3 regions of the Kitasatospora cineracea genome follow, and region 2 is predicted to be linked to each of the others. Evidence: riboswitches for the same ligand, from Rfam matches in the RefSeq annotation. Region 2 holds a riboswitch; each other region holds the start of a gene.
The links. Region 2 has a riboswitch for cobalamin ahead of EDD39_RS32415 (cobalamin biosynthesis protein). Riboswitches for the same ligand answer to the same signal wherever they lie in the genome.
Positions count from the first base shown of each region.

Region 1 (10,018 bases), on a different contig from region 2:
TCCAACGAGGAGTGAGAGCTGCCATGAGTGGCGACAGGGACACGGCGGCGCTCGCCGAGGGCTCCACCGTGCCGACCCAGACCGGCCCTGCCACCGCCACGGCCCGGGTCCCCAAGTACTACGGGCTCAAGCGGCACCTGCTGCAGCTGACCGAGACCCAGCCGGCCGGCACGCCGGTCCCGCCGGAGCGCGCGCTGGCCGCCCAGTTCGACACCTCGCGCACCACCGTCCGGCAGGCCCTGCAGGAGCTGGTCGTCGAGGGCCGGCTGGAGCGCATCCAGGGCAAGGGCACCTTCGTGGCCAAGCCGAAGGTCGCCCAGGCCCTCCAGCTCACCTCGTACACCGAGGACATGCGGGCCCAGGGCCTGGAGCCGACCTCCCGGCTGGTCGAGGTCGCCTACATCTCGGCCGACGACCGGCTCGCCCCGCTGCTGGACATCAAGCCCGGCGGCCGGGTGCTGCGGATCGAGCGCCTGCGGCTGGCCAACGGCGACCCGATGGCGATCGAGGTGGCGCACCTGTCCGCCAAGCGCTTCCCCGCGCTCCGGCGCAACCTGGCCAAGCACAACTCGCTGTACACCGCGCTGCGCGAGGTCTACGGGGTGACGGTCGCGGAGGCCGAGGAGACCATCGAGACCACCCTGGCCAACCCGCGCGAGGCCGGCCTGCTCGGCTCCGACCTGGGCCTGCCGATGCTGCAGCTGTCCCGGCACTCCTTCGACGCGGACGGCGCGCCGGTCGAGTGGGTGCGCTCGATCTACCGGGGCGACCGCTACAAGTTCATCACCCGCCTGAACCGGCCGTCCTGAACCGGCCGTCCTGAACCGGCCGTCCTGAACCGGCCGTCCTGGACCGGGCGGCCCGGCCGGGCGGCCCGGCGGCCTGACCTGTTCGGGGTACCGGGGCGATCCGGGTTGACAGGGTAGTGACACGGGTCGCTCCGCTGCCCTAGCCTCTCGGGGACCTTTCGATCACCGAGGGTGCTGCTCGGCGGGCGCACAGGCATGTGCGTTGCGGTGCCACTGAGGTGACTCCTCGTCATCCGGGAGCCGCTCGTGTCGTCGTCGCAAGTCCCTGCCCCGGGCGCACCGCCCGTGGTCTCCCCCGCCCGGGTGCTGGCGGGCCTGTGCCTGCTGGTGCCGATCGTGGTGGTGCTGTGGGTGCCGTCCTACAGCAAGACCTCCCCCGAGTTCGGCGGCCTGCCGTTCTTCTACTGGTACCAGCTGATGTGGGTGCCGGTGTCGGCGCTGTTCACCGGTGCCGCGTACCTGCTGATCCGGCGCGACGAGGCGGCCCGCAAGGCCGCCTCCGCCGGCTCCGGACCGGCCCTGCCCGCCCGGCCGTCGGACGGGGGGCTGTCGTGAAGCACGTGGACTGGACCGCGATGACGGTCTTCCTGCTGTTCTTCGCCGCGGTGACGGTGATGGGCTTCCTGGCCTCCCGCTGGCGCCGGGCCGCGGACGCCGAGCACCTGCACGAGTGGGGGCTGGGCGGCCGGAGCTTCGGCACCTGGATCACCTGGTTCCTGCTGGGCGGCGACCTGTACACCGCGTACACGTTCATCGCGGTGCCGGCGGCGATCTACGCGGCGGGCGCGGCGGGCTTCTTCGCGGTGCCGTACACGATCATCGCGTACCCGCTGGTGTTCCTGTTCCTGCCCCGGCTGTGGTCGGTCTCGCGGGTGCACGGGTACGTGACGCCGGCGGACTTCGTGCGCGGCCGGTACGGCTCGCGCGGGCTGTCGGTGGCGGTGGCGCTGACCGGCATCCTGGCGACCATGCCGTACGTGGCGCTGCAGCTGGTGGGCATCCAGGCGGTGCTGGACGTGCTGGGCGTGGGCGGCAGCGGCAACTGGTTCCTGAAGGACCTGCCGCTGTTCATCGCGTTCGGCGTGCTGGCCGCGTACACGTACTCCTCGGGGCTGCGGGCGCCGGCGCTGATCGCGTTCGTCAAGGACGCGCTGATCTACATCGTGATCATCGTGGCGGTGGTCTACATCCCGATGCGGCTGGGCGGCTACGGGCACGTGTTCGACGCGGCGCAGCACAAGTTCGCCACGCCGGGGCCGACCGGGAAGCCGAGCGGGGCGCTGGTGGTCGGGCCGTCCGGGCAGTGGGCGTACGCGACGCTGGCGTTCGGGTCGGCGCTGGCGCTGTTCATGTACCCGCACTCGGTGACGGGCGTGCTGGCGTCGAAGTCGCGCAACACGGTGCGCCGGAACATGGCGATCATGCCGGCGTACTCGCTGATGCTGGGGCTGCTGGCGCTGCTGGGCTTCCTGGCGATCGCGGCCGGGGTGGGCAAGGGCGTGAAGGGCTACAACAGCCAGCTGGCGGTGCCGCAGCTGTTCGCGGACATGTTCCCGTCCTGGTTCGCCGGGGTGGCGTTCGCGGCGATCGGGATCGGCGCGCTGGTGCCGGCCGCGATCATGTCGATCGCGGCGGCGAACCTGTTCACCCGCAACGTGTACAAGGAGTTCCTGAAGCCGGACGCGACGCCGGCCGAGGAGACCCGGGTGGCGAAGATCGCCTCGCTGCTGGTGAAGGTCGGCGCGCTGGTGTTCGTGCTGCGGATGGACAAGCAGGTGGCGATCAACTTCCAGCTGCTGGGCGGCCTGTGGATCCTGCAGACCGCGGTGGCGCTGGTGGCGGGCCTGTTCACCCGGTGGTTCCACCGCTGGGCGCTGCTGGCGGGCTGGGCGGTCGGCATGGTGTACGGCACCTGGATGGCGTGGGGGGTGTCCTCGGCGGCCACCAAGCACTTCGGCGGCAGCAACGCGAAGATCCCGGTGATCGGGGAGACCGGCTACATCGGTCTGACCGCGTTCGTGCTGAACCTGGCGGTGGCGGTGGTCCTGACGCTGGTGCTGCGGGCCCTGAAGGCCCCCGAGGGGGCCGACGAGACCTCGAAGGCGGACTACTCCGCGGAGGCCGGCGACGAGGCCGTGGAGCGCGCTCCACAGCCCGCGGCGGCGCACTGACGCACCGGGGGCGCAGACCTCCCCACCGTGCGCCCTGTGGTCGCGCCGTTGCCCCGATCGACACTGGGGTGACGGCGCGACCATCTGTTATGACTGCCCGTTCACTGGAGAGACCCGGGAGAGACGGGCGCACCGCACGCGCCACCGACCACGGGGAGCCGCCGCCATGACCGACCTCACCACGGTACGCAACGGGCACCGACCGGAGGCCCCGCAGCCGGACGGGGGGCCGAGACTGCCCTCGGTCCTGATCGCCACCCGGCACGGGGAGTCCACCGCCAACGTGGAGTTCCGGCACGCGGACGCCAGCGGCGCGCTCTCCGTCCCGATCACCTGCCGGGACGCCGACATCCCGCTCTCCCTGCACGGCCAGGACCAGGCCCGCGACCTGGGCCGCTGGTGGGCCGGGCGACCGCCCGCCGACCGGCCCCGCTCGGTGTGGTGCTCGCCGTACGTGCGCACCGCGGAGACCGCCCGGATCGCGCTGGCCCAGGCGTCCGGGCTGGGCGCCGTCCCGGTCGGGCTGCCGGTGCGCTACGACGAGCGGCTGCGGGACCGCGAGCTGGGCGTGCTGGAGATGCTGACCAAGGCCGCGATCGAGCGCGACCACCCGGCGGAGGCCGAGCGGCGGCGCCGGATGGGCGAGCTGTACTACCGGCCGCCGGGCGGCGAGTCCTGGCTGGACGTGGCGCTGCGGGTGCGCGACCTGCTGCGCGACCTGGGCGAGGAGGAGGCGGGCCGGCCGGTGCTGGTGGTGGCGCACGACTGCACGGTGCTGATGCTGCGGCACGTGCTGGAGCGGCCGGCCGAGGAGGAGCTGCTGGCGCTGCCGCCGGTGGCGAACTGCTCGACCAGCCTGTGGCGGTCCCGCGAGGGGCGGCTGCGCCCCGCCGGGTGGAACCGGACCGAGCACCTGTCGCCCTGAGACCGGCCCGCCCCGGCCCGGCCTGCCCCGGCCCACCCCGCCGGCTGCCGCAGCGCCCCGCTCGGGCTCCCTGGTGCTGCGGCCTGACGACAGCTTCCCGGCTCCCGGCTCCCGGCAACAGCTTCCCGAGCCCGACCGCCCTGCTCCTGCTCCCGTCCCGTCCCCCCGTCCCCGTCCTCCGCCCCCGTCCCGTCCCTCCGTCCCGGGTCCGTGGTGCGCAGCCTCAGGCGTCCTGGTGCTGCGGCCCGGTGACCCGGCGCGGGCCGCCGAAGGCCCGCCGGTAGGCCTGCGGGGTGGTGCCGAGCCGGCGGCCGAAGTGGTGCCGCAGGGTGGCGGCGTTGCCGAAGCCGCAGCGGGCGGCGATCGCGTCCACGCCCTCCCCGGTGGACTCCAGCAGGCGCTGCGCGAACAGCACCCGTTGGCCGGTGAGCCAGCGGTGCGGGGTGGTGCCGGTCTCCTCGCGGAAGCGGCGGGCGAAGGTCCGCGGCGACATGTGGGCGAGCCGGGCGAGCTGGTCGACGCCGGTCTCCCGGTCGAGGTGGCGGCGCATCCACTCCAGCACCCCGGCCAGCGACTCGCCGCCGCCCTCGGGCACCGGGCGGTTGATGAACTGGGCCTGCCCGCCGTCCCGGTGCGGGGCGACCACCATCCGGCGGGCGATCTCCCGGGCCACCTCGGCGCCCTGCACCTTGCGGACCAGGTGCAGGCAGGCGTCGATGCCGGCGGCGGTGCCGGCCGAGGTGATCACCGGGTGGTCGTCGACGTACAGCACGCCGGGTTCGACGGTGCTCAGCGGGAAGCGCTCGGCCATCAGGTCGGCGTAGCGCCAGTGGGTGGTGCAGCGGCGGCCGTCGAGCAGGCCGGCCGCGCCGAGCAGGAAGCTGCCGGAGCAGATCGACAGCAGGTGGGCGCCGCGGTCGTGGGCGGCCCGCAGCGCCGCGCAGAGCGCCTCGGGGTAGTGGGTGCGGATGCCGGTGGCGGTGGCGATCACCAGGTCGGCCTCGGCGATCCGTTCGGGGCCGTGCGGGACGTCGACGGTGAAGCCGGCGTGGGTGCGCATCGGGCCGGGGCGGTCGCCGACCAGGGCGAAGTCGTAGACCGGCAGGCCGGACTCGCTCCGGTCCAGGCCGAACACCTCGCAGGCCACCCCGAGTTCGAAGGGGTGGATCTCTTCCAGCACGACGACGGCGACGTTGTTCAGCATCCGCATGGGGCCAGGATGGCAGTGGCAGGATTTCGTGGCAATGGTGCGTTCCTGCCACTCGTGGCGGCCCCGGCCCGCCGGGACAGTGGAGGCATGACCACCGCGCTCGCCCTGCTGGGCCTCATCGGCAGTTTCGGACTCCTCGGCGTCCTGGTCGGCCGCGACCTGGACCGCAACGGCCGGACCGGCCGCGACGTCGTGCACCGGCCGACCGGCTACCCCTTCGACCCGGACCTGGCCGATCCCCGCCGGGGGCCGTCCGGCACACTGTCCGGATGCACTCCCCGACCGTCCGCCGCGCCCTGGAGCGCGACCTCGCCGGAGCCGGGGAGGTCAGCGTCGAGGCCTTCGTCGGCGACGGCCACACCCGCCCCGACTCCCCGTACGTCGACCTCCTGCGCGACGCCGCCCGCCGCGACCGGGAGGCCGAGGTCCTGGTCGCCGTCGACGACGCGGGAGCCGTGCTCGGCTGCGTGACCTTCGCGCCCGGCGGCACCGCGTGGGCGGACGTCGCCGGGCCCGGCGAGGGCGAGATCCGGATGCTCGCGGTCGGCGCGGCGGCCCGCGGCCGCGGCGTCGGCCGGGCGCTGGTGGCGGCGGCGATCGGGCGCAGCCGGGAACTCGGACTGGCCGGGATGGCGTTCTCCACCCGGCCGTCGATGACCGCCGCGCACCGGATCTACGACGCGCTGGGCTTCGTCCGCACCCCCGGGCGGGACTGGTCGGCGGCGCCCGGAATGGACCTGTGGGTCTACACGATGCGGTTCTGAGGCGGTTCCCGGGCAGTTTCGTTGTCTACGCGCGGCACCGCCGACGCGACACGCGCTACTACATCTGGTGCTTCCAGATCCAGCCACCACAACATGTATGCTCACTCTCGCTGTCGACGCAGGGGAATCCGGTGGAAGTCCGGGACTGCCCCGCAACGGTGAGCGGGCTGCAGCGACGCCCGCGCAGTCCGAGGACCTGCCGACGGTGTGCGACACGGCATCCCCGCAGACGCCATGCAGCACAGCTTTGCCGTCCGGTCTCGCGGGCGGACCGGGGGTGGTCTTCGGCGCGCCGGAACGCGTTCTCGTTCCTTCGTGCTGCCCTCCCCTGGCCGCGTGCGGTCCCGGACACCCGAGCCACGTCCGCCGCCGCCACAGGAGAGAGTGCGCCTTGACCGTCGCCGCCTCAGTCACCCTGCCGTCCCAGGGATCCGCCGACGCCTTCACCGATCCCGGTGCGGCGCTGCTCCGGCTGCTCACCGACCGCAGCACCGACCTCCCCCAGGTGGACCCCGGCCACGTCGCCGCCGCCGCGCTGCGCGGCCGCCACGCCGGTTCGGACTTCGCCGAGCTGCGCGGGCTGGCCGTGGAGGCCGCCGCGTCGATGATCGCCGAGGACCCGCAGTACTCGAAGCTGGCCGCCCGCCTGCTGGCGCTGGAGATCCGCGACGAGGCCGCGACCCAGCAGGTCACCTCGTTCTCCTCCTCGGTGGCCGTGGGCCACGCCGAGGGCCTGATCGGCGACGCCACCGCCGCGTTCGTGGCCGAGCACGCCGGCCTGTTCGACTCGCTGATCGACGAGGCGGCCGACGACCGCTTCGAGTACTTCGGCCTGCGCACCGTGCAGTCCCGCTACCTGCTGCGCCACCCGATCACCCGCAAGGTCGTCGAGACCCCGCAGCACTTCCTGCTGCGGGTGGCGGCGGGCCTGGCGGTCGGCACCACCGAGGAGTCGGTGCGCGAGGTCGCCGAGCTGTACGCCCTGATGAGCCGGCTGGAGTACCTGACCAGCTCGCCGACGCTGTTCAACTCCGGCACCCGGCACCCGCAGATGTCCTCCTGCTACCTGCTGGACTCGCCGCTGGACAACCTGGACTCGATCTACAACCGGTACGCGCAGATCGCCCGGCTGTCCAAGCACGCCGGCGGCATCGGCCTGTCCTACTCGCGGATCCGCTCCCGCGGCTCGCTGATCCGCGGCACCAACGGCCAGTCGAACGGCATCGTGCCGTTCCTGCGCACCCTGGACTCCTCCGTGGCGGCGGTCAACCAGGGCGGCCGGCGCAAGGGCGCGGCCTGCGTGTACCTGGAGACCTGGCACGCCGACATCGAGGAGTTCCTGGAGCTCCGCGACAACACCGGCGAGGAGGCCCGCCGGACCCACAACCTGAACCTGGCGCACTGGATCCCGGACGAGTTCATGCGCCGGGTCAACGCCAACGCCGACTGGTCGCTGTTCTCCCCGGCGGACGTGCCGGAGCTGGTCGACCTGTGGGGCGCCGAGTTCGACGAGGCGTACGTGAAGGCCGAGCTGGCGGGCAAGGCCGTGCGCACCATCCCCGCGCAGACCCTGTACGCCCGGATGATGCGCACCCTGGCGCAGACCGGCAACGGCTGGATGACCTTCAAGGACGCCTCCAACCGGGCCGCCAACCAGACCGCGCTGCCGGGCCGCACGGTGCACTCCTCGAACCTGTGCACCGAGATCCTGGAGGTCACCGACGACTCCGAGACCGCGGTCTGCAACCTCGGCTCGGTCAACCTGGGCGCGCACGTCGCCCCCGGCGCCACCGCCGCCGACCTGTTGAACGCGATGGACTGGGACCGCCTGGACGCCACCGTCCGCACCGCGGTGACCTTCCTCGACCGCGTGATCGACATCAACTTCTACCCGACCACCGAGGCCGGGACGTCCAACTCCCGCTGGCGCCCGGTCGGCCTGGGCGTGATGGGCCTGCAGGACGTCTTCTTCCAGCTGCGGATCGACTTCGACTCCGCCGAGGCGGTCGCCCTCTCCACCCTGATCGCCGAGCGCATCATGCTCACCGCGTACGAGCGCTCCGCCGACCTGGCCGAGCAGTTCGGCCGGCACGAGGCGTACGGCGAGACCCGGGCCGCCCGCGGCCAGCTGCACGTCGACCACTTCGGTGCCGCGAACCCGCAGTGGACCGAGCGCTGGGACGCGCTGCGCGCCCGGATCGCCGAGGTCGGCCTGCGCAACTCGCTGCTGCTCGCCATCGCCCCGACCGCGACCATCGCGTCCATCGCGGGCGTCTACGAGTGCATCGAGCCGCAGGTCTCCAACCTGTTCAAGCGCGAGACCCTGTCCGGCGAGTTCCTCCAGGTCAACCCGTACCTGGTGCGCGAGCTCAAGGAGCTGGGCGTCTGGGACCAGACCACCCGGGACGCGCTGCGCGACGCCAACGGCTCCATCCAGGAGTTCAACTGGCTGCCGCAGGAGGTCCGTTCGCTGTACCGCACGGCGTGGGAGCTGCCGCAGCGCGCGCTGATCGACCTGGCCGCCGCCCGGCAGCCGTACATCGACCAGAGCCAGTCGCTGAACCTGTTCATGGCGGCGCCGACCATCGGCAAGCTCTCCTCGATGTACTCCTACGCCTGGAAGGTCGGTCTGAAGACCACCTACTACCTGCGCTCCCGCCCGGCGACCCGGATCGCCCAGGCCGCGTCCGGAGCCGCCCGCACCGCCGCCCCCGTCCCGGTGCAGACCCCCTCCCTCTCCCAGGCCGAGCAGGACGCCATCGCCTGCTCGCTGGAGAACCCCGAGTCCTGCGAGGCCTGCCAGTAATGAGCTCCGAAGACCAGAAGAAGATGCTGCTCGACCCGGGCTTCGAGCTGACGCTGCGTCCGATGCGCTACCCGTCGTTCTACGACCGGTACCGGGACGCGATCAAGAACACCTGGACCGTGGAGGAGGTGGACCTGCACTCCGACGTCGCCGACCTCGCCAAGCTCTCCGAGGGCGAGCGGCACATGATCGGCCGGCTGGTCGCGTTCTTCGCCACCGGCGACTCGATCGTCTCCAACAACGTGGTGCTGAGCCTCTACAAGCACATCAACTCCCCCGAGGCCCGCCTCTACCTGTCGCGGCAGCTGTTCGAGGAGGCCGTGCACGTCCAGTTCTACCTGACGCTGCTGGACACCTACCTGCCCGACCCGGAGGACCGCAACGCCGCCTTCGCCGCGGTGGAGAACATCCCCTCCATCGCGCAGAAGGCCCAGTTCTGCTTCAAGTACATGAACGCGGTCGACCACATCGACTCGCTGCAGTCCAAGGACGACCGCCGGGCCTTCCTGCTCAACCTGATCTGCTTCGCTGCCTGCGTCGAGGGCCTGTTCTTCTACGGCGCGTTCGCCTACGTGTACTGGTTCCGCAGCCGCGGCCTGCTGCACGGCCTGGCCACCGGCACCAACTGGGTGTTCCGCGACGAGTCGATGCACATGGACTTCGCGATGTCGGTGGTCGACACCGTCCGCGCGGAGGAGCCCGACCTCTTCGACGACAAGATGGCCCAGCAGGTCACCGAGATGCTGGAGGAGGCCGTCGAGGCCGAGCTCCAGTTCGCCCGCGACCTGTGCGGCGAGGGCCTGCCCGGCATGAACACCGAGTCGATGCGCGAGTACCTCCAGGCGGTCGCCGACCAGCGCCTGGCCCGCCTCGGCCTGCCGGTCCGGTACGGCTCCACCAACCCGTTCGGCTTCATGGAGCTGCAGAACGTCCAGGAGCTGACCAACTTCTTCGAGCGCCGGGTCTCCGCCTACCAGATCGCCGTCGAGGGCTCGGTCTCCTTCGACGACGACTTCTAGGCCGCCGCCGGCCCGCAGGACAGCACGGAGGGCCGCACCCCCGCGGGGGTGCGGCCCTCCGCCGTACCGTCAGCCGTTCGGGACGGTGGCGTACTTGGGGGTGCCGTCGGCCATCTGCCGCAGCGCGTCCTTGCGGTCCCGCTTGGAGAGCCGGTCGATGTACAGGTACCCGTACAGGTGGTCGGTCTCGTGCTGCAGGCAGCGGGCGAAGAAGCCGGTGCCCTCGACCCGGACGGGGTTGCCGTCCTTGTCCTGGCCGGTGACGGCCGCGTAGTCGGGGCGGGCCAGCTCCTGGTAGGCGGTGGGCACCGACA
Region 1 covers NZ_RJVJ01000001.1:349,141-359,158, forward strand. The annotation lists gene EDD39_RS01520 (GntR family transcriptional regulator) at 24-809, shown strand; gene EDD39_RS01525 (DUF3311 domain-containing protein) at 1,056-1,364, shown strand; gene mctP (monocarboxylate uptake permease MctP) at 1,385-2,980, shown strand; gene EDD39_RS01535 (histidine phosphatase family protein) at 3,147-3,905, shown strand; gene EDD39_RS01540 (helix-turn-helix domain-containing protein) at 4,129-5,109, opposite strand; gene EDD39_RS01545 (GNAT family N-acetyltransferase) at 5,385-5,879, shown strand; cobalamin riboswitch at 5,971-6,097, shown strand; gene EDD39_RS01550 (ribonucleoside-diphosphate reductase subunit alpha) at 6,271-8,685, shown strand; gene EDD39_RS01555 (ribonucleotide-diphosphate reductase subunit beta) at 8,685-9,704, shown strand; gene def (peptide deformylase) at 9,774-10,018, opposite strand, start outside.
Region 1: another riboswitch for cobalamin. It lies ahead of EDD39_RS01550 (ribonucleoside-diphosphate reductase subunit alpha); the one in region 2 lies ahead of EDD39_RS32415 (cobalamin biosynthesis protein).

Region 2 (10,018 bases):
GGAGGAGCAACGATGGCAGGACAGCGCAGGCGACGGGCCGGGCGCCCGGGTGCGGGGCTGGTGGCAGGCGTGCTGGTGGTGGCCGGTGCGGGCTGGGCGGTCCAGCAGCAGGCGGTGGCGGCGGGCGGGTGCCGGGTGGACTACACGGTCGTCAACGCCTGGCAGGGCGGTTTCGGGGCGGACGTGAAGGTCACCAACCTCGGTGCGGCCGTGACGAGTTGGACGCTGCAGTGGTCGTTCGGCAACGGCGAGCAGGTCACCCAGGCGTGGAACGCGGACGTGACCGCGGGCAGTACGCAGGTCACCGCGAAGAGCCTGGACTACAACGGCTCGGTGGCGTCCGGCGCCACCGTGGGGTTCGGGTTCAACGGCTCGGTGCCGGGCGCGGCCGCAGTGCCCTCCTCGTTCACCTTCAACGGGACGGTGTGCACCGGGAGTCCGACCGCCACCCCGTCACCGGGCAGCTCCCCGTCGGGGACGCCCGCCGGGCAGGGGCGGCAGGTGGAGAAGCTGGACCGCGGGCTGGTCTCGGTGCGCAGCGGGACGGCGAACCTGGTGTCCTGGCGCTGGCTGGCCACCGACCCGGACGACGTGGCGTTCAACGTGTACCGGGACGGCGCCAGGGTGAACGCCGCACCGCTGGCCACCGCGACGGACTACCTGGACGCCGGCGCGCCGGCCGGGGCCTCGTACACGGTGCGGGCGGTGGTGGGCGGGGTCGAGCAGGCCGCCTCGCCGGCCTCGGTCGGCTTCGCGGACGGCTACCGGGACGTGCCGATCACGCCGCCGCCCGGCGGGTCGAACGCGAGCGGCTCCTACACGTACGAGGCGAACGACGCGAGCGTGGGCGACCTCGACGGGGACGGGCAGTACGAGTTCGTGCTGAAGTGGAACCCGACCGACGCCAAGGACAACTCGCAGTCGGGCTACACCGGCGACACCTACCTGGACGCGTACGAGCTGGACGGCACCCGGCTGTGGCGGATCGACCTGGGGCGCAACATCCGCTCGGGCGCGCACTACACGCAGTTCCAGGTGTACGACTACGACGGCGACGGGCGGGCCGAGGTCGCCGTGAAGACCGCGGACGGCACGGTGGACGGCGCCGGGCGGACCATCGGCAGCGCCACCGCCGACCACCGCAACTCCAGCGGGTACGTGCTGTCCGGGCCGGAGTTCCTGACGGTCTTCGACGGGCGCAGCGGCGCCGCGCTGCAGACGGTGGACTACGACCCGCCGCGCGGCACCGTCTCGGCCTGGGGCGACTCGTACGGCAACCGGGTGGACCGGTTCCTGGCCGGGACGGCGTACCTGGACGGCTCGCGCCCGTCGCTGGTGACGGCCCGCGGCTACTACACCCGCACCGTGATCACGGCCTGGGACTGGCGCGGCGGCAAGCTCACCGAGCGGTGGAGGTTCGACACCGACGCCTCCGGCAACGGCGCCTACGCGGGCCAGGGCGACCACCAGTTGGCGGTCGCGGACGTGGACGGCGACGGGCGGGACGAGATCGTCTACGGGGCGATGGCCGTGGACGACGACGGGCACGGGCTGTGGAACACCGGGCAGGGGCACGGCGACGCGATGCACGTCGGCGACCTCGACCCGAGCCGCCCGGGCTTGGAGGAGTTCAAGGTCGACGAGACCACCACCAAGTACTCGGCCTGGTTCGCCGACGCCCGGACCGGCCGGATCCTGTGGCACCAGCCCGACTGCGGCTGCGACAACGGGCGCGGCGTCTCCGACGACGTGTACGCGGGCAGCCCGGGCGCCGAGTCCTGGTCGTCCGGGGTCAGCGGGCTCTACAGCGCCCAGGGGCAGGACGTCGGGCGCAAGCCGGGTTCGGCCAACTTCACGCTCTGGTGGGACGGCGACCCGGTGCGCGAACTGCTCGACGGCACCCACGTCGACAAGTACGGCACCGCGGCCGACACCCGGCTGCTGACCGCCTCGGGCGTGCACGCGAACAACGGCACCAAGGCCACCCCGTCGCTGTCCGCCGACCTGTTCGGCGACTGGCGCGAGGAGGTGGTGTGGCCCACCACCGACAACCGGGCGCTGCGGATCTACTCCACCCCCGTGCCGACCCCGCTGCGGATCACCACGCTGATGCACGACGTGCAGTACCGGGAGGCCGTCGCCTGGCAGAACACCGCCTACAACCAGCCGCCGCACCCGGGTTTCTTCCTCGGCGACGGCATGCCGACCGCGCCGCGGCCCGTCGTGCACACGCCCTGACCTGGCACCTCGCCCCTCGGCGGCCCCGGTGGCCGTATGTGACCAACCCCTCCACCCGCTCGGTTGACTGCCTCGAACCGGGCGTGGTGGGATCTTCGGGCCAAACGGAGGCAAGCAGAGGAAGCCGGTGCGAGTCCGGCGCGGTCCCGCCACTGTGACCGGACCACCCCGCGCGGGGGTGACCGGAAGTCAGGAGACTCTGGCCCCCGTTCCGTCGATCCAGGGCGCGGACCCTGAGTGAGGACACGACGCCATGGGGGCTGCCCCGTACCTGGTGGGCGCGGCCGCGGGATACCTCGCGGACGCCCGGCTCGGAGACCCCCGGCGCGGACACCCCGTCGCCCTGTTCGGCACCGCCGCGGCCCGGCTGGAGCGCCGCCTGTGGCGCGACCACCGCGGGGCCGGGGCGCTGCACACCGCGCTCGCCGTCGGCACGGTCGCGGCCGGGGCGGCGCTGGCCGTCCGGGCCGTCCGGCGCTCCCCCGTCGCGGCCGGGGCGCTGGCCGCCGGGGCCGCCTTCACCGTGCTGGGCGGGACGTCGCTGACCCGGGAGGCCACCGCGATCGGGCGTTCGCTGGCGGACGGCGACCTGGCCGCCGCGCGCGAGCGGCTGCCGCACCTGTGCGGGCGCGACCCGTCGGGCCTGGACGAGCAGCAGGTGGCCCGGGCGGTGGTCGAGTCGGTCGCCGAGAACACCGCCGACGCGGTGGTCAACGCCCTGGTCTGGGGCGGCGTCGCGGGCGTGCCCGGGCTGCTGGCGTTCCGGGCCGTCAACACGCTGGACGCCATGGTCGGGCACAGGTCGGCCCGCTACCGGCGCTTCGGCTGGGCCGCGGCCCGGCTCGACGACGTCGCCGGGTGGCCGGGGGCGCGGCTGACCGCGCTGCTGGCCGTCGCCGCGTCCGGCGCGCCCGGGCGGGCCTGGCGGGTCTGGCGGCGGGACGGCTCCGCGCACCCGAGCCCCAACGCGGGCCAGGCGGAGGCCGCGTTCGCGGGGGCGCTGGGCGTGCAGCTGGGCGGCACCCTGCGGTACGGCGAACGGGTCGAGCACCGGCCGGTGCTGGGCGCGGGCCTGCCGCCGGTCGGCACGGCCGACATCGAACGGGCCTGCCGCCTCTCGCGCCGGGTCGGCGCGCTCGCGCTGGCGGCCACGCTGGCCCTGCGGGCACTGGGCGGACGGCGGCGCAGGTGACCCCGCCGCGGTGCGGGCTGATGGTGCGACTGACATTGCCGGCACGGGACTTCGGCATGCCGCCGTCCGCCGCGTGCGGTTCCGCGAGCCCCGGTCGGGGCGTCTCGAAAGGAGTTCGCCGGTGAACGGCGCGCTGCTGGTGGCCGGTACGACCTCGGACGCCGGGAAGAGTGTGGTGACGGCGGGGATCTGCCGCTGGCTGGCCCGGCAGGGGGTGCGGGTGGCGCCGTTCAAGGCGCAGAACATGTCGCTGAACTCGTTCGTGACGGTCGACGGGGCGGAGATCGGGCGGGCGCAGGCGATGCAGGCGCAGGCCGCGGGGGTGGCGCCGGAGGCGGCGATGAACCCGGTGCTGCTGAAGCCGGGCGCGGACGGGCGCAGCCAGGTGGTGCTGCTGGGGCGGGCGGTCGCGGAGGTCGGGGCGCTGGACTACCGGGAGCGCAAACCGGTGCTGCTGGAGCGGGCGCTGGAGTGCCTGGCGGACCTGCGCGGGCGCTTCGACGTGGTGGTGTGCGAGGGCGCGGGCTCCCCGGCGGAGATCAACCTGCGGGACCGGGACATCGCCAACATGGGCCTGGCCTCGGCGGCCCGGCTGCCGGTGGTGGTGGTCGGGGACATCGACCGCGGCGGGGTGTTCGCGTCGATGTTCGGGACGCTGGCGCTGCTGTCGCCGGACGACCAGGCGCTGATCGCCGGGTGGTTCGTCAACAAGTTCCGCGGTGACGCCCGGCTGCTGGCGCCGGGCCTGGAGATGCTGCGGCAGCTGACGGGGCGTCCGGTGCTGGGGACGTTCCCGATGCTGCCGGGCCTGTGGCTGGACGCGGAGGACTCGCTCGGCCTGGCGTCGGTGGCGTCCCGTCCGGCGGCGGGCGGGCCGGTGGGGGCTCAGGTGCTGCGGGTCGCGGTGGTGCGCTTCCCCGGCTGTCGAACTTCACCGACGTGGACGCGCTGGCCCAGGAGCCGGGCGTGCTGGTGCGCTGGGCGACCCGCCCCGAGGAGCTGGCGGACGCCGACCTGGTGGTGCTGCCCGGCACCCGGGCCACCGTCGCGGACCTGGCCTGGCTGCGCGCGCAGGGCCTGGCCGGGCCGCTGGCGGCGCGGGTCGCGGCGGGGCTGCCGGTGCTGGGGGTGTGCGGCGGCTACCAGATGCTGGGGCGGGAGATCGTCGACGCGGTGGAGTCGAAGTCGTCCGGCCCGGTGGCCGGCCTGGGGCTGCTGCCGACCCGGGTGGTGTTCGGCGCGGAGAAGGTGCTGGCCCGGCCGTCGGGGGTGGCGCTGGGCGAGCCGGTGGAGGGCTACGAGATCCACCACGGCGTGGTGGCGGTCGAGGGCGGCGAGGTGTTCGTCGCGGACGCCGCCGGGCGGGCGCTGGACGGCTGCCGGACCGGCTCGGTGTGGGGCACCACCTGGCACGGCCTGCTGGAGAACGACGCGTTCCGCCGGGCGTTCCTGACCGAGGTGGCCCGGGCCGCCGGGCGCTCCTTCGTCCCGGCGCCGGACACCTCGTTCGCCGCCGCCCGCGAGCAGCAGCTCGACGCGCTGGGCGACCTGGTGGCCGAGCACGCCGACACCGACGCGCTGTGGAAGCTGATCGAGAACGGGGCACCGGCGGGTCTGCCGTTCGTGCCGCCCGGGGCCCCGGCCCCGCTGGAGATGGGGAGTAGCAAGTGACCGAGGCCCGTTATCCGTTCACGGCGATCGTGGGCATGGACGACCTGCGGCTGGGGCTGCTGCTGAACGCGGTCTCGCCGGCCGTGGGCGGGGTGCTGGTGCGGGGCGAGAAGGGCACCGCGAAGTCGACGATGGTGCGGGCCCTGGCGGGGCTGCTGCCGTCGATCGGGGTCGTGGCGGGCTGCCGGTTCGCCTGCGACCCGGCGGCGGTGGACCCGCAGTGCCCGGACGGGCCGCACCGGGGCGCGGACCGGGGTGAACGGCCCGCGTTCCTGGTGGAGTTGCCGGTCGGCGTGTCCGAGGACCGGGTGGTCGGCGCGCTGGACCTGGAGCGGGCCCTCGCCGAGGGCGTGAAGGCGTACGAGCCGGGGCTGCTGGCGAAGGCGCACCGCGGGGTGCTGTACATCGACGAGGTGAACCTGCTGCAGGACCACCTGGTGGACCTGCTGCTGGACGCGGCCGCGATGGGGCGCTCGTACGTGGAGCGCGAGGGCGTGTCGGTGCGGCACGCGGCCCGGTTCCTGCTGGTGGGGACGATGAACCCGGAGGAGGGCGAGCTGCGGCCGCAGCTGCTGGACCGGTTCGGGCTGACGGTGGAGATCGCGGCGACCCGGGACGCGGACGAGCGCGCCGAGGTGGTGCGCCGGCGGCTCGCGTACGACGCCGACCCGGCCGCCTTCGCGGCGCGCTGGGACGGGCGGGAACGGGAGCTGGCCGAACGGATCACCGCCGCACGGGAGTTGCTGCCAGACGTCGAGCTCTCCGACCTGGCGCTGCGTCAGATCACCGCGGTGTGCGCGGCGTTCGAGGTGGACGGCCTGCGCGCGGACATCGTGATGGCGCGCACCGCGGTGGCGCTGGCCGCCTGGGCGGGGCGCACCGAGGTGCTGGAGGAGGACGTCCGGACGGCGGCCCGGCTGGCGCTGCCGCACCGGCGGCGGCGCAACCCGTTCGACGCGCCCGGGCTGGACGAGGAGCAGCTGGACCGGACGCTGGCCGAGCACCAGGGGGAACCGGACGGCGACGGCGACGGGCCCGACGACGGCGGCGACGGCGGTCCCGACGGCGGCGGCCCGGACGGCGGCGGCCCGGACGGCGGCGGCGCACCGGAGCCCGGCGATCCCCACGTGCCGTCCGGGGAGGCGAGTTCGGACGATGCCCCCGCCCCGCCGCAGCAACGCCCGGGCGGCGGGCGGGAGTCGGCGCCGGTGGCGGCCGACCGGCCGTACCGCACCCGGCTGTTCAAGGTGGACGGCACCGGCCGGGGCGCGCAGGGCCGGCGCTCCCCCGCCGAGACGGACGCCGGGCACACCATTCGGGCCCGCCGCCCGCAGGGGCGGCTGTCCCGGCTGCACCTGAGCGCGACGCTGCGCGCGGCCGCGCCGCACCAGGCGGCGCGCGGGCGGGCCGGGCGGGCGCTGGTGCTGCGCCGGGACGACCTGCGGGAGCAGGTGCGCCGGGGCCGGGAGTCGAACCTGGTGCTGTTCGTGGTGGACGCCTCGGGGTCGATGGCGGCCCGGCAGCGGATGACGGCGGTCAAGGGCGCGGTGCTGTCCCTGCTGATGGACGCCTACCAGCGGCGCGACAAGATCGGCCTGGTGACGTTCCGCGGCGCGGGCGCGGAGCTGGCGCTGCCGCCGACCTCCTCGGTGGAGGTGGGCGCGGCCCGGCTGGAGCAGCTGCCGACCGGCGGCCGGACGCCGCTGGAGGCGGGCCTGCTGCGGGCGCACGAGGTGCTGCGGGTGGAGCGGCTGCGCGACCCGGACCGGCGCCCGCTGCTGGTGGTGGTGACCGACGGCCGGGCCACCGGCGGCAAGGACGCGCTGCCGCGGGCCCGCCGGGCGGCCGGCCTGCTGGCCGCGCAGGGCGTGGCCGCGGTGGTGCTGGACTGCGAGTCGGGCCCCGTCCGGCTGGGCCTGGCACGGGAGTTGGCCGCGCACCTGAACGGTGACGCAGTGAGCCTGGACGAGCTGCGGGCCGAGGGCGTGGCCTCGCTGGTGCGGGAAGCACGGACGACGACGATGACGCGAAAGGCGGCGTGAGCAGCATGCCCAAGGGAGTGGCGGAGAACGTCCCGGACGACGGCCTGACGACGCGTCAGCGCCGGACCCAGCCGATCACGGCGGTGCACACCGGGCCGGGCAAGGGGAAGTCGACGGCGGCGTTCGGGATGGCGCTGCGGGCCTGGAACCAGGGCTGGCCGGTCGGGGTGTTCCAGTTCGTGAAGTCGGCGAAGTGGAAGGTCGGCGAGGAGAACGCGCTGCGGGTGCTCGGCGAGTCCGGGCAGGGCGGCACGGTGGCCTGGCACAAGATGGGCTCGGGCTGGTCCTGGGTGCAGCGCGACATCGAGTCCTCCGAGGAGGCGGCCCGGGAGGGCTGGGAGCAGGTCAAGCGGGACCTGGCGGCCGAGACGTACCGGTTCTACGTGCTGGACGAGTTCACCTACCCGCTGCACTGGGGGTGGATCGACGTGGCCGAGGTGGTCGAGGTGCTGCGGGAGCGGCCGGGCAGCCAGCACGTGGTGGTGACGGGCCGGTACGCGCCCGAGCCGCTGCTCGAACTGGCCGACCTGGTCACCGAGATGACCAAGGTGAAGCATCCGATGGACGCGGGCCGCAAGGGCCAGCGCGGCATTGAGTGGTAGCGGGTTGAACAGCGTGATTCCCCGGCTGGTGGTGGCCGCGCCGTCCTCCGGGGCGGGCAAGACGACGGTGGCCACCGGCCTGATCGCGGCGCTGGCCGCGCGCGGGCTGAAGGTCTCCCCGCACAAGGTCGGCCCCGACTACATCGACCCCGGCTACCACGCGCTGGCCGCCGGGCGCCCGGGCCGCAACCTGGACGCCTGGATGAGCGGCCCGGAGCGGATCGCCCCGCTGTTCGCGCACGGCGCGGCCGGGGCGGACGTCGCCGTGGTCGAGGGCGTGATGGGCCTGTACGACGGGGCGGCCGGGCGGGGCGAGCTGGCGTCGACGGCGCAGGTGGCGAAGCTGCTGCGGGCGCCGGTGGTGCTGGTGGTGGACGCCTCCTCGCAGTCCCGGTCGGTGGCCGCGCTGGTGCACGGCTTCGCGTCCTGGGACCCGCAGGTCCGGCTGGCCGGGGTGATCCTGAACAAGGTCGCCTCGGACCGGCACGAGACGCTGCTGCGCGAGGCCCTGGAGGAGGGCTCGGGCGTGCCGGTGCTGGGCGCGGTGCGCCGGGCCGGGGCGGTCGACACGCCGTCCCGGCACCTGGGCCTGGTCCCGGCCGTCGAACGCTCCGCGGAGGCGCTGCGGGCGGTCCGCGAGATGGGCGAACTCGTCGCCGCCTCCGTCGACCTGGACGCGGTGCTGGCGCTGGCCCGGACCGCCCCGCCGCTGACCGACGAGCCCTGGGACGCGGCGGCGGAGGTCGAGCCGGTGGCCGGACCCCGGCCGCGGATCGCGCTGGCGGGCGGCGCGGCGTTCTCCTTCTCGTACGCGGAGAACGCCGAACTGCTGGCCGCCGCCGGGGCCGAGGTGGTGCCGTTCGACCCGCTGCACGACGAGCGACTGCCGGAGCGGACGGCGGCGCTGGTGATCGGCGGCGGCTTCCCCGAGGTGTACGTCGCCGAGCTGAGCGCCAACGCGGCACTGCGGAAGGCGGTCGCCGAACTGGCCGCGAGCGGGGCGCCGGTGGTCGGCGAGTGCGCCGGACTGCTGTACCTGGGGCGGGAGTTGGACGGCCTGCCGATGTGCGGGGTGCTGGACACCGCGGCCCGGATGACGCCCCGGCTGACCCTCGGCTACCGGGAGGCGGTGGCGCTCGCCGACTCCCCGCTCGCCGCGGCGGGCTCCCGGGTGCGCGGCCACGAGTTCCACCGCACCGCCACCGACCCGGCCGCCGGCCCGTCCCCCGCCTGGGGCTGGCGGACCCCCGCCGGGCCGCACACCGAGGGCCACCTGCACGGCTCGGTGCACGCCTCCTACCTGCACCTGCACTGGACGGGCGCGCCCGCGCTGCCGTCCCGGCTGGTCCGGCACGCCGCCACCCGGGCGGCCGGGCAGCCGGGCTGAGAGCGGCCGGGGCCGGGTGACGAGGTGTCACCCGGCCCCGGCGGCGGACGGCGATCGGTGGCGGCGGCGGTCAGACCGCCTGGTTCGAGGGGTGCTTGCCCGACTCCTCGTCCTGGGTGGTCAGGCCGAGCTGGCGGCGCAGGTCGAGGATCAGGTCGTCGCCCAGGTGCTTGTAGCCGGCGGTCAGTTCGCGCTCGGTGGTGGCGTCGTCCGGGGCGTTCGCGGCGGCCCGGAAGTGCTGGGCGGCCACCTTGGACTCGGCCACCAGCCGGTCGACGGTCGCCCGGTCGGCGGTGGTCCACCGGGCACCGGACAGCGTGGCGGCCTGCCGGTCGGCCGCGGCGGCCAGCTGCCCGGCCCAGGTGCGGAAACCCGCCGGGTCGTCCTGGACGTCGAGGTCCGTGCCCGGGCCCTCGCTCCAGGCCCGGTCGAACTGGTCGGTGGCCAGCAGCAGGTGCAGCTGGTCGTAGGTCAGGTTGGTCTGGTCCTTGCGCAGCGAACCGGTGAGCTGCCCGCTGCCGGTGAAGAAGCAGACCAGCCGGCGGCCGGAGACCGCGTCCCAGCTGTTCCGGTCGGGGTACAGGTAGCGGTAGTCCAGCGAGTCGCCGAGCGTCCAGGTGTCCATCACGTACTGGTCGACGTGGTCCTTGCAGCCCTTCTTCGCCTCGGCCTCCAGCACGCTGGGCAGCGGGTAGTCGCCCGTCTCCACCGGGATCCCGGTCCAGAAGACCTCGCCCTTGTGCGGCTTCGAGCAGTCCACCTTCCTGGCGACCAGCGTTCCCACCAGGTCGAAGCACTCGCCGACCTCCAGCCGCAGCGGAGAGGCCGCCGGCAGGACCGGGCTGCCGCCGTACCGGGACGACGTGAAGCCCGAGGAGCCGTCCTC
Region 2 covers NZ_RJVJ01000002.1:1,392,987-1,403,004, forward strand. The annotation lists gene EDD39_RS32410 (rhamnogalacturonan lyase family protein) at 13-2,238, shown strand; cobalamin riboswitch at 2,330-2,460, shown strand; gene EDD39_RS32415 (cobalamin biosynthesis protein) at 2,492-3,430, shown strand; partial or broken gene EDD39_RS32420 (cobyric acid synthase) at 3,552-5,101, shown strand; gene EDD39_RS32425 (putative cobaltochelatase) at 5,137-7,143, shown strand; gene cobO (cob(I)yrinic acid a,c-diamide adenosyltransferase) at 7,149-7,745, shown strand; gene EDD39_RS32435 (cobyrinic acid a,c-diamide synthase CobB) at 7,759-9,132, shown strand; gene EDD39_RS40170 (DUF4190 domain-containing protein) at 9,203-10,018, opposite strand, start outside.

Region 3 (10,018 bases), on a different contig from region 2:
CGTCGGCCGTCCCCACGTCCGCTGAGGTTCCGCGGTGAGTGCGGGGGGCCTTCGGCCCGGGCGGGGTCGGCGGTGGTCAGTCCGCGGTGAAGTAGTGGTCCTCGTCCAGGTCGTCGAGCAGGCCCGGGTGCGCGGGCTGCCAGTCGAGCAGGGTGCGGGTGGCTTCGGCGGAGGCGGGCAGGTCGAGGGGGACGAGGCGGGCGAGGAAGCCGAAGTGTTCGGCGGCGCGGGCCTCTTCGACGGGGGCGGTGGGGAGGCCGAGGCGGCGGCCGATGCGTTCGGCGATCTCGCGGAAGGGGACGGCCCGGTCGCCGACGCCGTGCAGGCGGGTGCCGGCGGGGGCGTGTTCGAGGGCGAGGCGGTAGAGGCGGGCGGCGTCCAGGGTGTGGACGGCGGGCCAGTGGTTGGCGCCCTCGCCGAGGTAGCCGGAGACGCCGGTGGCGCGGGCGGTGCGGATCAGGACGGGGACGAAGCCGTGCCGGTCGAGCGAGCTGTGCACGACGGGGGGCAGCCGGACGACGGAGGAGCGCACACCGTCCGCGGCGGCGTCGACGATCGCCTGTTCGGCCTCGGTGCGCGGGGCGCCGGGGGCGACCACGCTCTCCAGCGAGGGCCGGCCGGGGGTGTTGCCGGCGCCCGTGCCGCCGGTGCCGACCAGCGGCTTCCCGGTGCCCGCGAGCGCCTCGACCAGGGCCCGGACGGCCTTCAGGTCGTCGGCCATCGCGCCGGCGTAGTCGCCGCCGAGCATCGCCTCGTGCTTGAAGGCGAGGTGCACCACGCCGTCGGCGGCCGCGGCGGCGTCCCGCAGGCCGTCGAGGTCGTCGAGGTCGCCGCGCCGGACGTCCGCGCCGAGGGCGGTGAGGGCGGCGGCGGAGGCGTCGGAGCGGGCCAGGCCGGTGACCCGGTGGCCGGCGGCGAGCAGGTCGGGGACGAGGGCGGAGCCGAGGTGGCCGCTGGCTCCGGTGACGAAGACGTGCATGGGTGGACCTCCGGAGATCCGAAGTGATGAGACTTTGTCCCATCACCATAGCCCGCGGAGTCCGATGATGCGACCAAGTCCTGTCACGTAGAATCCGGGCATGGCCAGATGGGACCCGAACGCGCGCGAACGGCTGGAGCGCGCCGCGCTCGAACTCTTCGTCCGGCAGGGCTACGACCGCACCACCGTCGCCGAGATCGCCGAGCGCGCCGGCCTGGCCAAGAGCACCTTCTTCCGGCACTTCGCCGACAAGCGCGAGGTGCTCTCCGGCGGCGACGCCCTGGTCCGCCTGCTCACCGACGCGGTCGCCGCCACCCCGCCCGGGGCGGGCCCGCGGCAGGCCGTCGAGGCCGCGCTGGCCGCCGCCGGGGAGCGCGCCTTCACCGCCGAGCGCCACGGGGCCGTCCGCGAGCGCCAGCAGGTGGTCGCCGCCAACCCGGAGCTGACCGAGCGCGAGCTGCTCAAGCGCGAGGCCCTCGCCACCGCCCTCACCGCCGCGCTGCGCGAGCGCGGCACCCCCGACCCGGCCGCCGGCCTCACCGCCGAGCTCGCCCTGCTCGCCCTGCGCGCCGCCCTCGCCGCCTGGACCGCCCGCCCCGGCCAGGACTTCACCGCCCTGGCGCTGGCCGAGCTGGCCGCCCTGTGCGAAGCCGCCGCCGCCCTCTGAGGCGGCGGCCCGGGCTGTCCGAGCGGCCTGGGAGAATGGACTCCTCGCCACCACCACGACCGAGGAGTTGACCGCCGGTGCCCGAGGGGCATGTGATCCACCGCCTGGCCAGGGAGAACGACGAGCTGTTCGGAGGGCGCCCGGTGCGGGTGTCCAGCCCGCAGGGGCGCTTCGCGGAGGGGGCCGCGCTGATCGACGGGCGGGTGCTCGACGAGGCGGAGGCGCACGGCAAGCACCTGTTCCTGGGCTTCGGCGAGCACTGGCTGCACGTGCACCTGGGGCTGTACGGGAAGTACGACTTCGGGGCGGGCGAGGCCCCGGCGCCGGTCGGCCAGGTCCGGCTGCGGATGGTGAACGACAGCGGCTACGCCGACCTGCGCGGCCCGACCGCCTGCGAGCTGCTCACCCCCGCCGAGAAGGCGGCCGTCCACCGCCGCCTGGGCCCCGACCCGCTGCGCCCCGGCGAGGCGGGCGACGCGGCCTGGCAGCGGATCTCCCGCAGCGGCAGCACGGTCGCCGCGCTGCTGATGGACCAGAAGGTGCTGGCCGGCGTCGGCAACGTGTACCGCGCCGAGGTGCTGTTCCGGCTCGGCATCAGCCCGCACCGGGCCGGCCGCGAGCTGTCCCGCGCCGAGTGGGACGCGATCTGGGCGGACCTGGTGGCCCTGATGCACGACGGCGTGGCCGCCGGCCGGATCGACACCGTCCGCCCCGAGCACACCCCGGAGGCGATGGGCCGCCCGCCGCGGGTGGACGACCACGGCGGCGAGGTGTACGTCTACCGGCGGCACGACCAGCCCTGCCTGGTCTGCGGGACCCCGGTCCGCACCGAGGAGTTGGCGGCCCGGAACCTGTTCTGGTGCCCGCGCTGCCAGCAGTCCTGACGCACCGTCACCACGGCAAGCCTTGACGCAAGGTTGACCCGGTCTTGGGCGAGGGCCCGGAACGGCGCTCCTATTGTCGGGGCCATGCCCGCTCTCCCGTTCCAGGGGCCGCGCCCCACCCCGGCGCTCCCGGTCCTGCCGTACCGCAAGCCCACCCGGGGCCGTGACTACTGGGTGCTGGACGACGTCCTCCCGGACCCGGACGCGGTGCGCGCCCGGCACCTGGCGCGCACCGACTGGGACGAGGGCTACCCGCACCGGCCGGAGTCCTGGCCGGGCCTGCGGGCGATGCCCGGGCTGGAGCCGGAGGAGCTGGCACAGGTCGAGAAGCTGGTCCGGGAGGCCACCGGCGCGGAGCGGATCTGGGCGCTGGGCGAGGCCGAGGGCGGCACCTTCAACCACAACTGCGTGCAGGTGGTGGGCGCGGGGGAGTGCGAGCCGCGCCCGCACACCGACTCGCGCTCGCTGTGCCGCTACGCCGCCGTGCTCTACCTCAACCCGGCCGTCCCCAAGCGCTGCGGCACCAGCTTCTACCGGCAGAGCCTGCCCGGCGGCCGGCTCGGCGGCAACAGCGTGGTCGCCCCGCACAACAACCTGGTGGACGCCCTCGGCACCCGCTTCGTCCCGCCGGACTCCTTCACCGAGGACCTGGCCGTCCCGCACCGCTACAACCGGCTGCTGCTCTACACCGCCAACCTGATCCACACCGCGACCGAGTACCACGGGGCGGTGCTGGCGGAGAAGCGGATGACCTGCGTCTTCTTCTGGATGGCCTGACCTCCCGTCAGCGCGGCCCTGACCAGGCGTGATCTACGCCACCGGACCGGACGCGCCCTTGCCGCCGCGCCCGCGCCGGGCCTACGGTGGGCGGGCCGTGGTGTTCGGGAAGCCGGTGCACTGCGACCGTCACGAGAGTGTTCGGTCGCAGGAGTCCGGAGCGGCCCTCGCCACTGTGATCGGGGAGTCGTCGGCTCCCACCCCGTGCCACTGGCCGCTCGCGGTCGGGAAGGCCGGGAGCCGGCGCGCAACACCCCGTCAGCCAGGAGACCGGCCACGGCATCTCACGAAGTGATCCACGAGGTGCTGGAGCGTGAACGCGGATGACCGCGCCCGAATCGACCCTGCCCGGGGACAATCCCGGCTCCCCCCTTCCCGCCTTCCGCTGGCGGCGCGAGGACACCCTGCGCACGGCCGGGTTGATGGCGGTGATCCTGGCCATGCACGTGGCGGCGTTCGGGACGCTGCTGTTCCTGGTCGCGCCGCACCACTACGCCGTCGGCACCCAGGTGTTCGGCGTCGGCCTGGGCCTCACCGCGTACACCCTGGGCATGCGGCACGCCTTCGACGCCGACCACATCGCGGTGATCGACAACACCACCCGCAAGCTGATGGCGGACGGCCGCCGCCCGGTCTCGGTGGGCTTCTGGTTCGCCCTCGGCCACTCCTCGATGGTGGTGCTGATGGCCGGCCTGGTGGCCGGGGGCGCGGCGCTGGCGGGCACCCTGATGGACGAGGACTCCACCACCCACCGGGTGCTGGGCACCATCGGCACCACCGCGTCCGGCGCCTTCCTCTACCTGATCGCGGCGCTCAACCTGGTCGCCCTGCTGGGCATCTGGCGGGTGTTCCGGGCGATGCGGGAGGGCCAGTACGACGAGGCCGAGCTGGAGAAGCACCTGGCGGCCCGGGGCTTCCTGGCCCGGCTGCTGAACCGGGCCACCCGCTCGATCAGCCGCCCCGGCCAGATGTTCCCGGTCGGCATGGTGCTCGGCCTGGGCTTCGACACCGCCACCGAGGTCACCCTGATGGTGATGGCGGGCTCCGGCGCGGCCTCCGGCCTGCCCTGGTACGCGGTGGTCTGCCTGCCGCTGCTGTTCGCCGCCGGGATGAGCCTGTTCGACACGCTGGACGGCACGTTCATGAACTTCGCCTACCAGTGGGCGTTCTCCAACCCGGTCCGCAAGGTCTACTACAACCTGACCATCACGGGGCTGTCGATCGCGGTGGCCTTCGTGATCGGGACCATCGAACTGGTCGCCGTGCTGCACGACAAGTTCGACCTGGCCGACCCGGTCACCGGCTGGATCGCCGGCCTCAGCCTGGACAACGTGGGCTTCGTGATCGTCGGCCTGTTCGTGGTGGTCTGGGCCGCCGCGATCGGCTACTGGCGGATCGCCAAGCGCTCCCGGACGTTCGCGCAGGCGTCCTGACGGCGCGTCAACCGGTGGCCAGGATCAGCGTCCCGGCCACCGCGAGGCCCGCACCGAGCACCTGCACCCGCAGCAGCCGCTCCTTCAGCAGGCCGCGCGCCATCAGCGCGGTGACCACCGGATAGAGCGAGGCCAGCACGGCCGCCACCGCCACCGACCCCGGGGAGGAGGCGGCCGCGTACAGGCCGTTCGCGGCCACGTCGGCGACCCCGACGGCGGTCAGCGCGGGCAACTCGCGCAGGCCCGCCCGCAGTTCGAGCGACTGCCGGCGGGCCTGCGCGGCCAGCATCCCGGCGCCGACCACCGCGTTGGTCAACCGCTGCACGCACAGCGTCAGCAGCAGCGCGCCGCCCGCCCCGGCGTGCGCGACCAGCGCCAGCACCGCGCCGAAGGCGAACGCGGCGCCCAGCGTCAGCACCAGCACCCGCCGCCCCACCGCGGGCCCGCCGCGCTGCGGACCGCCCGCCAGCGCGACCCCGGCGACCGCCACCGCGATCCCCAACCCCTGGACGGCGCCCGGCCGTTCGCCGAGGAACAGGCCCACCCCGATCGGCACCAGCACGCCGACGGTGGCCAGCGGCGACACCACACCCATCGGCCCGAGCGCCAGCGCCCGGTAGAACGCCAGCAGCGCGAACGGGCCGATCGCGCCCGCCAGCACCGCGTACCAGAGGGCCGGCCCGGCCCCGCCCCACCCGCCGGTGGCGGTCACCGCCACCGCGAGCACCGCGGCGGCGGCCGTCTGCGAGAGCACCACCACCGTCAGCGCGGGCAGCCGCCGGGTGATCGCCCCGCCCCCGTAGTCGGCGACGCCCCACAGCAGGCTGGCGAGCAGTGCGAAGGCGGCGCTCACGGGGCGGCGGCGCAGGAAGCGGACAGCATGGTGGACCTCGCAGTACAGTCGGTGGATCTGTCGATGCCGCCGCAGCATAGTTCAACCCACTGCACTGACCCAACCAGAATATTGGACTGCCCGTGCCGGACGCCGATCTCGTCACCCAGGCCCTCGCCCGCAACCTCAAACGGCTGCGCCTCGAACGCGGCCACACCCTGGACGCCCTGGCCGCCCGCTCCGGGGTCAGCCGCGGCATGGTCGTCCAGATCGAACAGGCCCGCACCAACCCCAGCATCGGCACCGTGGTCCGGCTCGCCGACGCGCTCGGCGTCTCGATCGCCCGACTACTCGACTACGACGCCTCCGCCACCGTCCGGATCGTCCCGGTCGAGGACGCCGTCCGGCTGTGGACCGGCCCCGCCGGGGGCAGCGGCACCCTGCTCGGCGGCACCGAGGCCCCCGGCCCGCTGGAGCTGTGGTCCTGGCACCTGCAGCCCGGCGAGGGGCACGGCTCCGACCCGCACCCGCCCGGCACCGTCGAGATCGCCCGGGTCGACGAGGGCGTCCTCACCCTCACCCTGGACGGCCGCGACCACCTCGTCCCGGCCGGCTCCACCGCCTCCTACGAGGCCGGCACCGCCCACGGCTACCGCAACGACGGCGACACGCCGTGCCTGGTCACCATGGTGGTCTCGGTCCCCCCGCCCGGCGCGTAGCGAAAAGGGCCCCGGGCGAACCCGGGGCCCTCCGTCGGCCGTTCAGCCGCCGTACCGGCGCCGGTACAGCTCGACCCGGCCCTCGGTGTCCATCAGGCGGGCCCGGCCGGTGTAGAACGGGTGGCTCGCCGAGGACGTCTCCACGTCCACCACCGGGTACGTCCGCCCGTCCGCCCACGCGACCGTCCGGTCGCTCGAGGCGGTGGAGCGGGTCAGGAACGACAGGCCCCCGGTCTTGTCGCGGAACACCACCGGACGGTACTCGGGGTGAATTCCCTGCTGCATGGCTGCTCCTCCTCGTTGTGCGTGTGCCGGTCGGACGGGCCCCGCGGTCAGCGGGCCTCGCGGAACTCCACGTGGCGCCCCGCCACCGGGTCGAACTTCTTCAGGACCATCCGGTCCGGGTCGTTGCGGCGGTTCTTCCGCGTCACGTACGTGAACCCGGTGCCCGCCGTGGACCGGAGCGCGACCACCGGTCGCAGCTCGCTGCGTGCCATCGCCTCTGCCTCCCTCTCCCGGCAACGATTGCCGTTTTCACTACGCCACAACACGAGGCCACCCGCCCGCATTCCCGCCCCCGTCCGCCGGTCCCGACAGGCGCCCCCGGGCCCCCGTTCGTAGGCTCGGACCATGTCCGACGCGCACGCCGCCCGACGCGAACGCCTCCGCGAGTACTGCAGCGCCTCCGGGGCCGACGCCGCGCTCATCACGCGCGCCGCCAACGTCCGCTACCTGACCGGCTGCCCGCCGCTGGGCGCCGCGCTGCTGCTCACCCGCGAGCGCGCGGTGCTCGCGGTGCCCGAGGACGCGGAGCCCGCCGAGGGCGGCGAGGGCGGCGAGGGCAGGCTCGACGCGGAGGTCACCCGGCTGCCGGTGCCCGCCGAGGCCGACGCCGCGTCCGCCGCCGCCGAGGCCGCCGCCCGGCTCGGGGTGCGCGACCTCGCGGTCGAGGAGCACGACCTCACGGTGGCCCGGCACCGCACCGTCGCCCGGGCCGTCGGCCCGGCCCGGCTGCTGGACCTGGACCGGGCCGTGGAACGGCTGCGGGTGGTCAAGGACGAGTACGAGATCGCCGACCTGCGGATCGCCGCCGAGATCGCCGACCAGGCCCTCGGCGAGCTGCTCGAGTCGATCCTGGTCGGCCGCACCGAGCGACACCTGGCGATGGAGCTGGAGCGCCGGATGATCGACCACGGCGCCGACCGGGCCGCCTTCCCGGTCTCCGTCGGCACCGGCAGCCACTCCGGCCTCGAGCACCACCAGCCCACCGACCGCCGGGTCGAGGAGGGCGACTTCCTCACCGTCGCGCTCGGCGCCCGCTACCGCGGCTACGGCATCTCCACCGCCCGCACCTTCGTGATCGGCGCCGCCCCCGCGGCCTGGCAGGTCGAGCTGCACCGGCTGGTCTTCCACGCCCAGCGGGCCGGCCGGGAGGCCCTCGGTCCCGGCGTCGAGCAGCACGTCCCGGACGACGCGGCCCGCTCGATCCTCCAGGCCGCGGGCCACGCCGAACGCTCCGTCCACGCCCTGGGACACGGAATCGGCCTGGAGATCCGGGAGGCTCCGCGCCTGGGGCCCGCCGACATGGGTAAACTGGACAACCGCGTGCCGGTCACCGTCGGCCCCGGGGTGCATCTCCCGGGTCGTGGCGGGGTCCGGATCGAGGACACGCTCGTGGTGCGGCCTCCCGAGGAGGGCGGGCCCGAGCTGCTCACCATCACCACCAAGGAGCTCCTCGCGCTGTGACCGGAAGCGGTCCCGGCGGCGCGCGGCTTGGTGTTCCTTGACAGCGGACATATCAGGAGTAAGTGCGCCCGTGGCTACCACGAACGATCTCAAGAACGGCATGGTCCTCAAGCTGGACGGCGGCAAGCTCTGGACCGTCGTCGAGTTCCAGCACGTCAAGCCCGGCAAGGGCCCGGCCTTCGTGCGCACCAAGCTGAAGGAGGTCCTCTCCGGCAAGGTCGTCGAGAAGACCTTCAACGCGGGCATCAAGGTCGAGACCGCCAACGTCGACAAGCGGACCATGCAGTACTCCTACCGCGACGGCGACGCGTTCATCTTCATGGACATGGACACCTACGACCAGATCCCGGTCGACTCCGCCACCGTCGGCGACGCCGCCAAGTACCTGCTGGAGGGCTTCGAGGCCCTGGTCGCGCAGAACGAGGGCGCCCCGCTGTACGTCGAGCTCCCCGCCGCGGTCGAACTGGTCATCGCCGAGACCGAGCCGGGCGTCCAGGGCGACCGCTCCACCGGCGGCACCAAGCCCGCCACCCTGGAGACCGGCGCCGAGATCCAGGTGCCGCTGTTCGTCACCACCGGCGAGAAGGTCAAGGTCGACACCCGCGACGGCAGCTACCTCGGCCGGGTCAAGTAACCGTGGCCTCTGCTCGTAGCAAGGCCCGCACCCGGGCCTTCCAGATCCTGTTCGAGGCGGACCACCGCGGCGTGTCCCCCGAGCGGGTGCTCGCCGACTGGATCGCGCGGGCCCGCGACCCCCGCCCCGACGAGGGCATCCCGCAGGTCGCGGAGTACACCATGCAGCTGGTCGAGGGCTACGCGCAGCACGCGCGCACCATCGACGACCTGATCTCCACCTACGCGGTGGGCTGGACGCTCGACCGGATGCCGGTCGCCGACCGGAACGTGCTCCGGCTCGGTGCGTACGAGCTGATCTGGGAGGACGGCACGCCCGACGCGGTGGTCCTGGACGAGTCGGTGGAGATCGCCAAGGAGTTCTCCACGGACGAGTCGCCGGCCTTCGTGAACGGCCTGCTCGCCCGCTTCATGGAGCTCAAGCCGAGCATCCGGCGCTGAGCACCCGCACGCCCCTTCGGAGGCCGCCGGACCTGTCGGTCCGGCGGCCTCCGCGCGTAAGCTACCGGCAAGTAATGTTTTTGCCCGCTGCGCAGAAGGGCCGCGAAGCCATGCCGGAAACCACCACCGCCTCCGAGTTCGACCGGGGCATCGCACTCGCCCCGCACCCCGACGAGCCCGGCCGCTACGACGGCGAGCTCGGCGAGGGCTGGCAGATCGGCGGCGGCGTCAACGGCGGCCTGCTGCTCGCCTTCGCCGCGCACGCGCTCGCCCTCGAAGCCGGGCCGGCGCACCCGCACCCGCTCACCGTCAGCGGCACCTACGTCTCCGCCTCCCGGCCCGGGCCGGCGACCGTCCGCACCGAGATCGTCCGGCGCGGACGCAGCCTCGCCACCGGCAGCGCGATCCTCTCCCAGGGCGGCGAGGAGCGGCTGCGGGTCACCGCCTCGTTCACCGACCTCGCCGCGCTCGACGACGAGGTCGCCACCACCGCGCTGCCGCCGACCCTGCCCGCGCCCGAGCAGTGCATAGGCATCGAGCACGCCCCGCGCGAACTCATCGCCCAGGCCGCCCTGTTGGAGCGCCTCGACCTGCGCCTCGACCCCGCCACCGTCGGCTGGGCGCTCGGCCAGCCCTCCAAGGAGGGCCGCATCCAGGGCTGGTTCCGGCTCGCCGACGGCCGCCCCGCCGACCCGCTGTCCCTGCTGCTCACCGCCGACGCCCTCCCCCCGGTCACCTTCGACCTCGGCCGCCCCGGCTGGGCCCCCACCATCGAACTCACCGTCCACCTCCGCGCCCTCCCCGCCGACGGCTGGCTCCGGGTCTCGCACGCCACCCGCAACGTGGCCGGCGGCTACTTCGAGGAGGACTGCGAGATCTGGGACGAGAACGGCCGACTGGTCGCCCA
Region 3 covers NZ_RJVJ01000001.1:4,113,700-4,123,717, forward strand. The annotation lists gene EDD39_RS18720 (SDR family oxidoreductase) at 77-979, opposite strand; gene EDD39_RS42100 (TetR/AcrR family transcriptional regulator) at 1,080-1,646, shown strand; gene EDD39_RS18730 (Fpg/Nei family DNA glycosylase) at 1,724-2,530, shown strand; gene EDD39_RS18735 (DUF6445 family protein) at 2,615-3,307, shown strand; cobalamin riboswitch at 3,389-3,600, shown strand; gene nicT (Nickel transporter NicT) at 3,631-4,740, shown strand; gene EDD39_RS18745 (DMT family transporter) at 4,748-5,593, opposite strand; gene EDD39_RS18750 (helix-turn-helix domain-containing protein) at 5,716-6,291, shown strand; gene EDD39_RS18755 (type B 50S ribosomal protein L31) at 6,334-6,576, opposite strand; gene rpmG (50S ribosomal protein L33) at 6,624-6,788, opposite strand; gene EDD39_RS18765 (aminopeptidase P family protein) at 6,922-8,037, shown strand; gene efp (elongation factor P) at 8,108-8,671, shown strand; gene nusB (transcription antitermination factor NusB) at 8,674-9,111, shown strand; gene EDD39_RS18780 (thioesterase family protein) at 9,222-10,018, shown strand, end outside.
Region 3: another riboswitch for cobalamin. It lies ahead of nicT (Nickel transporter NicT); the one in region 2 lies ahead of EDD39_RS32415 (cobalamin biosynthesis protein).